Regions from separate parts of the Arthrobacter sp. QXT-31 genome, predicted to be linked through region 1. Evidence: riboswitches for the same ligand, from Rfam matches in the RefSeq annotation. Region 1 holds a riboswitch; each other region holds the start of a gene.
The links. A riboswitch is a leader RNA that binds a small molecule or an ion and turns the genes downstream of it on or off. The one in region 1 is predicted to bind S-adenosylmethionine.
Positions count from the first base shown of each region.

Region 2: it holds a riboswitch for S-adenosylmethionine, as region 1 does, so the genes downstream of both, BWQ92_RS18245 (aminotransferase class V-fold PLP-dependent enzyme) here and BWQ92_RS03300 (bifunctional o-acetylhomoserine/o-acetylserine sulfhydrylase) in region 1, are expected to answer to the same signal.
Region 3: it holds a riboswitch for S-adenosylmethionine, as region 1 does, so the genes downstream of both, BWQ92_RS11820 (DUF1737 domain-containing protein) here and BWQ92_RS03300 (bifunctional o-acetylhomoserine/o-acetylserine sulfhydrylase) in region 1, are expected to answer to the same signal.

Region 1 is NZ_CP019304.1:699,997-702,251, forward strand. Features, by position in the region: gene BWQ92_RS03300 (bifunctional o-acetylhomoserine/o-acetylserine sulfhydrylase) at 1-1,299, opposite strand, end outside; SAM riboswitch class IV at 1,343-1,459, opposite strand; gene BWQ92_RS03305 (VOC family protein) at 1,588-2,226, shown strand.
Region 2 is NZ_CP019304.1:4,014,314-4,016,568, reverse strand. Features, by position in the region: gene rsgA (ribosome small subunit-dependent GTPase A) at 1-229, shown strand, start outside; gene hisN (histidinol-phosphatase) at 295-1,107, shown strand; SAM riboswitch class IV at 1,280-1,393, shown strand; gene BWQ92_RS18245 (aminotransferase class V-fold PLP-dependent enzyme) at 1,429-2,255, shown strand, end outside.
Region 3 is NZ_CP019304.1:2,624,031-2,626,285, reverse strand. Features, by position in the region: gene BWQ92_RS11825 (NtaA/DmoA family FMN-dependent monooxygenase) at 1-743, opposite strand, end outside; SAM riboswitch class IV at 964-1,078, shown strand; gene BWQ92_RS11820 (DUF1737 domain-containing protein) at 1,092-1,400, shown strand; gene BWQ92_RS11815 (rhodanese-like domain-containing protein) at 1,397-1,807, shown strand; gene BWQ92_RS11810 (O-succinylhomoserine sulfhydrylase) at 1,809-2,255, shown strand, end outside.

The sequences.
Region 1 (2,255 bases):
CCTGAATCCGGCATCGAGGTCGGCAAGGATGTCGTCGATGTGCTCCAGGCCCACGGACAGCCGGACCAGTCCGGGGGCAACCCCGGCAACGCTTTGCTGCTCCGGAGTCAGCTGGCTGTGCGTCGTCGACGCCGGGTGGATGACGAGGGAGCGGACGTCGCCAATGTTCGCCACATGGGAGTGCAGTTCCAGGGCATCCACGAAGCGCTTGCCGGCTTCGGCACCGCCCGCCACGGTAAAGGCCACCACCGCGCCGGTGCCTTTGGGCCCGTACTTCAGGCCGCGCTCATACCAGGGGCTGGACGGCAGTCCGGCGTAGGCGACGGATTCCACATCGTCCCGGGCCTCAAGCCAGCCAGCCACGGCCACGGCGTTGGCCACGTGGCGCTCCACGCGCAGGCTCAGTGTTTCCAGGCCCTGCGCGATAAGGAAGGCATTGAACGGGGACACCGCCGAGCCCAGGTCGCGGAGCAGCTGGACCCGCGCCTTCAGGATGTAGGACAGATTGGCACCCAGGGCGCCGCCTGCGCCGAGGTCGCGGGCATAGACGAGGCCGTTGTAGGTGGGGTCCGGCGTGTTGAAGCCGGGGAAGCGTTCCGGGTCCTTGCCGAAGTCGAACTTTCCTGAATCCACGATGACACCGGCAATGGCGGCCCCGTGTCCGCCCAGGTACTTGGTGGCCGAGTGCACCACGATGTCCGCGCCCCATTCAAGCGGCCTGATGAGGTAGGGGGTGGACAGGGTGTTGTCCACGATGAGCGGCACGCCGGCTTCGTGTGCTGCCCGGGAGACGCCCTCGATGTCGAGGACGTCCTGCCGCGGGTTGGATACCACTTCGGCGAAAAAGAGCTTGGTGTTCGGCTGGACTGCATCGCGCCACTGCTGCAGGTCGTCCGGGTCCGCCACGAAGGTAACGGAGACGCCGAACTTCTTCAGCGTGTGGGCCAGCAGGTTGTAGGTGCCGCCGTAAAGGCTGGGACTGGCCACCACGTGGTCCCCGGCTTCGGCGATATTGAGGATGGCGTACGTTTCGGCGGCCTGGCCGGAGCTCAGGAGCAGCGCCGCAAGCCCTCCCTCCAGGCTGGCGATCCGCTGCTCGACGGCGTCCTGGGTCGGATTGCCGATCCGGGTGTAGATGGGGGCGATCTCGGCGAGCGCGAAACGGTCTGCTGCGCTGTCGGCGCTGGGGAAGACGAACGACGTCGTCTGGTAAATGGGCAGGGACCGTGCGCCGGTGGCGCCGTCGGGCACCTGGCCGGCGTGGATCTGGCGCGTTTCAAATGACCATGCGTTGGACATGCAGGCTCCTGACGCTGAAGGGGCGTGTGCTGGTCCCGGCACAGGCCCGCGCTTGCCGCCCGGCGGGCGCCGCGCAGCCAGGTCTTCACCCGGGGCACCCCGCCGCGGTGGAGGGTTGCCGGCCAGCGAGCCGGGGCTTTTTTCGCTGGCGCTCATGACCTGCGATCAGTGTAGGAACAGCCCTTCGTCGCGCACAGCTTTGTGAAGAATTTCGTCAAAAGCTGGACATTTCGCAATGTTAGGGCACCCTAAGCTGAGAGCCCCGTCACAAAGTGCCAAGATGAGGGCATGCGCATGGATCACGTCTCTTACGCCTGTGAACACGATGGCCTCGCGGCCACCACCGAACGTATCTCCTCCGCCCTCGGCGTCGAAGCCGTTAAGGGCGGGGTGCACCCCCGGTTTGGAACCCGGAACATGATCATCCCGCTGGCCGGTCACAAGTACCTTGAGGTCGTTGAGGTCCTGGACCACCCGGCGTCGGACAAGGCACCGTTCGGCCAGGCCGTCCGGGCCCGGTCCGCAGCGGGCGGCGGCTGGATGGGCTGGTGCGTCGAAGTTGACGACCTCGCCCCGTTCGAGGAGCGCCTCGGCCGCTCCGCCGTCAACGGCAACCGCAAGTTTCCTGACGGCCGGGAACTTATCTGGAAGCAGATCGGCATCCTGGGGCTCATCGCGGACCCCCAGGTTCCGTACATGCTGAAGTGGGAAGGCGATCCGGAACTGCACCCGTCCAACGCCTATGACAGCAATGTGAAGATGTCCACCCTCACGATCGCGGGCTCCGCCGAGCGCGTGACCGAGTGGCTAGGCGAGCCCGTGGAACGGCCGCTGGAAGACGTCGCCGTGAACTGGGTGGCCCCGCACGGTACGCCGGGAATCCTCTCCGTCACGTTCGAAACCGCAGCGGGCGCCGTCACCATCTGACGCGCTTCCTGCCCTTCACTTCGGCCGCC
Region 2 (2,255 bases), 1.7 Mb from region 1:
TCCGGACCGAATCCTGCATTCCTTCCCCGACCTTGAGCCCGGCACGGAGGCCTGCGAACGCGGGTGCAAACACGACGCCACCGCCGTTAACTGCGGCGTGGACGCGTGGGTGGAAGCCGGCCACGCCGGCCCCTCGGGAGCAGCACGGCTGGCGTCCCTGCGCCGCCTGCTGGGCACCGACCCGCGCGCTGAGGCCCAGGAAACCAAGGAACTCGGCAGCGTCGGCTAGCGGCCCCGGCGCTGTCCGGCCGCTACCTCCCCGCCGCGCCGGGCCTTTGAGGGTAGTTTGGAACCATGACCCAACCCGCTTCAACGTACAACGATGACCTGCGTCTTGCCCATGTGCTGGCCGATTCCGTGGACGACCAGACCATGAGCCGGTTCAAGGCATTGGACCTTCAGATCGAGACGAAGCCAGATCTGACGCCGGTCACCGATGCGGACAAGGCCGCCGAGGAGTCAATCCGCGGCCAACTGTCACGCTCCCGTCCCCGTGACGCCGTCCTCGGTGAGGAGTTCGGAAGTTCCGGCCACGGTTCCCGCCGCTGGATCATCGACCCCATCGACGGCACCAAGAACTTTGTCCGCGGGGTGCCGGTCTGGGCCACGCTGATTGCCCTCGTCGACGAGGGAGAACCTGTGGTGGGCGTTGTCAGCGCCCCGGCGCTCGGCAAGCGCTGGTGGGCGGCCAAAGGCGCCGGCGCCTACTCGGGCCGATCCCTCGCGGCCGCCACCCGGCTCAAGGTGTCCAACGTGTCCAGCCTGTCCGACGCCTCGCTTTCCTACTCCAGCCTCGGCGGCTGGAAAGACCGCGGCAACCTTGAAGAGTTCCTCCAGCTGACCGAGGATGTGTGGCGCACCCGCGCCTTCGGCGACTTCTGGTCCTACTGCATGGTGGCCGAAGGGGCCGTGGACATCGCCTGCGAACCGGAACTGAACCTGTACGACATGGCGGCGCTGGTGCCGATCGTGACGGAGGCCGGCGGCCGTTTCACCTCCCTCGAGGGCACGGACGGCCCGTTCGGCGGCAACGCCCTGGCGACCAACTCGATCCTGCACTCGGAAGTCCTGAAGCGGCTGAACCCGCAGCTGGACGACCTGCTCTAGGTTTCTCCGGCCACCGCCCTGGCGCTGAACATTACGACGGCGGCCGCCCGCTTTTGGGGGCGGCCGCCGTCGTTTCTTCGGCAGAAGGCCCGATATCCGGTTCGCGTAATAATCCGCTTAACATTCCAACCGGCTTTTTCATCGGCTCTGCCGATGTCCTAATCTCGTAACAGGTCACGAGTGCCAGCGCTAAACCCCGGTTAGCTGGCCGGCAACCCTCCATTCGCGGTGGGGTGCCCCGGGTGACGACCAGGCCGATCCGGAACGGACCCGGCAAGCGCGGATCCCCGTCACACGGGGTCCTTATCCCAGTGAGGTCCCATGACGACTGCCATCATTGCTTCCACCCCCGACGCCCTCGCGCTGGACGGCCGGTTCGCCGCCGCCCGCCGCCCCCTGGCCGCCGTCACCGGCGCCGAGATCCAGGCCCCGCTGATCCAGGGCGGCCACGTCCGCTACGCAAACCTCGACTATGGCGCCTCCGCCCCTGCGCTGTCGGTCGTCTCCGCGTACCTCAACGAGATCCTGCCGTTCTACGCGAGCGTGCACCGCGGCGCCGGCTACGCCTCGCAGATCAGCACCTCCGTGTACGAGAACTCGCGGAACATCGTGCGCGAGTTTGTGGGGGGCCGCGCCGATGACGCTGTCATCTTCACCCGGAACACCACCGACTCCCTCAACCTGCTGGCCGGCTGCCTGCCCGTGGAGGACCACCACCACACGGGCGAGGTGCTGTACCTGGACATCGAGCACCACGCCAACCTGCTGCCGTGGCAGGGCGTGCCGCACCGCAGCGTGGTGGCCTCCGAAACGCTTGAAGCCACCATCGCCAGCCTGCGTGCCGAACTGGAGCACGGCGACATCAGCCTCCTCGCCGTGACCGGCGCCTCCAACGTCACGGGCGAAATCCTCCCGATCCGCCGCCTCGCCGCGCTGGCCCATGAATACGGCGCCCGCATCGTGGTGGACGCAGCCCAGCTCGCGCCGCACCGCCGCGTCAACATCGCCGCGGACGACGTCGACTACCTCGCTTTCTCGGGCCACAAGCTCTACGCCCCCTTCGGGGCCGGCGTCCTCATCGGCCGTCCCGACTGGCTCGACGCCGGCACCCCCCACCTCGCCGGCGGCGGCGCCGTGAGCGAGGCCCG
Region 3 (2,255 bases), 1.9 Mb from region 1:
TTCATGCCGTCCACACCGCGGGCCAGGGCAATGGCCACGTCCGCGTTCGCACCGGCGAAGGCCTTGCCCCGCGGGGAGGCCCCGGCCTGCACCAGCACGGGTTCCTCCGGCAGCGGTGCGGTGTTCAGCGGTCCCCGGACTTTGAAGAACTCCCCGTCGTGGTGGATGGGCCGGACTTTGGTGTGGTCCGCGAAGATGCCCGCCCGGGCGTCCTCCACGATGGCGTCCGGTTCCCAGCTGCGCCAGAGCTTGCGGACGACGTCCACGAACTCCTCGGCCTTCTCGTAGCGGAGGTCGTGCTCGATCTGCTGGTCCAGTCCGTAGTTCTGCGCGGCAAGGTCGCTGCCGGAGGTCACCACGTTCCAGCCAAGCTGGCCGTTGGAGAAGTGCTGCAGCGTGGCCAGCAGCCGGGCCGCGGTGAAGGGCGGATAGAAGGACGCGCTGATGGTGGGCACGATGCCCAGGTGTTCCGTGGCGGACAGCAGGTACGGCACCAGCGCCAGCGGATCGTGTTTGGGCGCAAAGGACGCCTGCGCCAGTGAGACCTCCGCGCTGCCGCCGTAGGTGTCGGGGACGGTTAGCGAGTCCTCGATGATGAACAGGTCCAGCCCGGCCCGCTCAAACTCGCGGACCGCGTGCTGGTAGGGGGCCGGTTTCTTCCAGTCGTAGCCGATTCCGTAGCCGGGTGTCCCCCAGCCCTGGACCCCGAAGCCATGGCCCACAAACCATCCAAAGTGCAGCATGGGAGTCACTGTATTCGCGGTCGGATCATTCACTGCGGCCTGGTTTCATCCGGCGTTACGGCGGGTCATCTCCCGTCATTATCCTCCCGGCCGCGGGCTTTGTAACGGCAACGCGAGCAACCCGGGCAGTCCCATGGATCAGGGAAAGTCGCGGGGTCCGTTACGGAAGATGACGACGGCGGCGGTGCGCGCCGCCGTCGTCAGTGTTACTTTTTTCGGGAGTAATGAGTACCGGCATTAAGCCCTGACTGGCCGGTCGGCAACCCTCCTTCCACGGCGGGGTGCCTCAGGTGAATACTCGGCATATCGACCCCTTCGAGCTGCAAGCGTGAGAAAAGGAGATCCGTCGTGTCAGACGCCCCCGCCGTTGCAACGCTGTCGTCCCAGCAGGATAAACCTGAGGAAAAACTGTCCTACCGCCTCGTCACGGGGCCGGATGACCGGGCGTTCTGCGAGCGTATCTCGGCAGCCCTGGCCGAGGGATACGTGCTGCACGGCAGCCCTGCCGCCACCTTCAACGGCACCACCGTCATCGTGGCCCAGGCCCTCATCCTGCCGGCAGCGATCGCCACCGCAGACGCCGCCGTCGCCACCGCCGTGGACCAGCTGGACTCCGACGAGGACCTGAGCGCGGAAGTTTACGAGGGCCACGCATGAGCTACGCCGGAGACATCACTCCGCAGGACGCGTGGGCCAAGCTTGAGGAGGGCGCCATCCTGGTGGATGTGCGCACCGAGGGCGAATGGGCGCACATCGGCATTCCGGACACCAACGCCACGGAAAATGATCCCCTCTTCATCCAGTGGACCTTTCCCGGCGGCATTCCCAACCCCGACTTCGTCGAGCAGCTGAAGCAGCAGGCCCCCGAGGACACCCGGGTGGAGCTGCTCTTCCTGTGCCGCTCCGGCCAGCGCTCCATCGCTGCCGCCACCGCCGCAACGCAGGCCGGTTTTACGGCCTACAACGTCCTCGAAGGCTTCGAGGGCGAGCCCGACCGCTACGGTGAGCGCACCGTGAACGGCTGGAAGAACCGCGGCCTGCCGACGAACCTGGGAAAGAACTAAATTGACCTTTAACCACGACGCCGCCGGCTGGAGCCCCGATACCCAGGCCGTCCGCGGCGGGCTTGACCGCACCAATTTCCAGGAGACCACCGAGCCTGTCTTCCTGAACTCCGGATTCGTCTACGAGTCCGCCGCCGCCGCCGAGCGCGCCTTCACCGGCGAAGACGAGCGCTTTGTCTACTCGCGCTACGGCAACCCGTCCGTGGCCACCTTCCAGGAGCGGCTCCGCCTCCTCGAAGGCACCGAGGCGTGCTTTGCGACGGCGTCCGGCATGTCCGCCGTTTTCACCGCGCTGGGTGCCCTGCTGGGCGCCGGGGACCGCGTGGTCGCAGCCCGCTCGCTGTTCGGTTCCTGCTTCGTGATCCTCAACGAAATCCTGCCGCGCTGGGGCGTGGAGACGGTGTTCGTGGACGGCCCGGACATCGAGCAGTGGCGCGAAGCCCTCTCG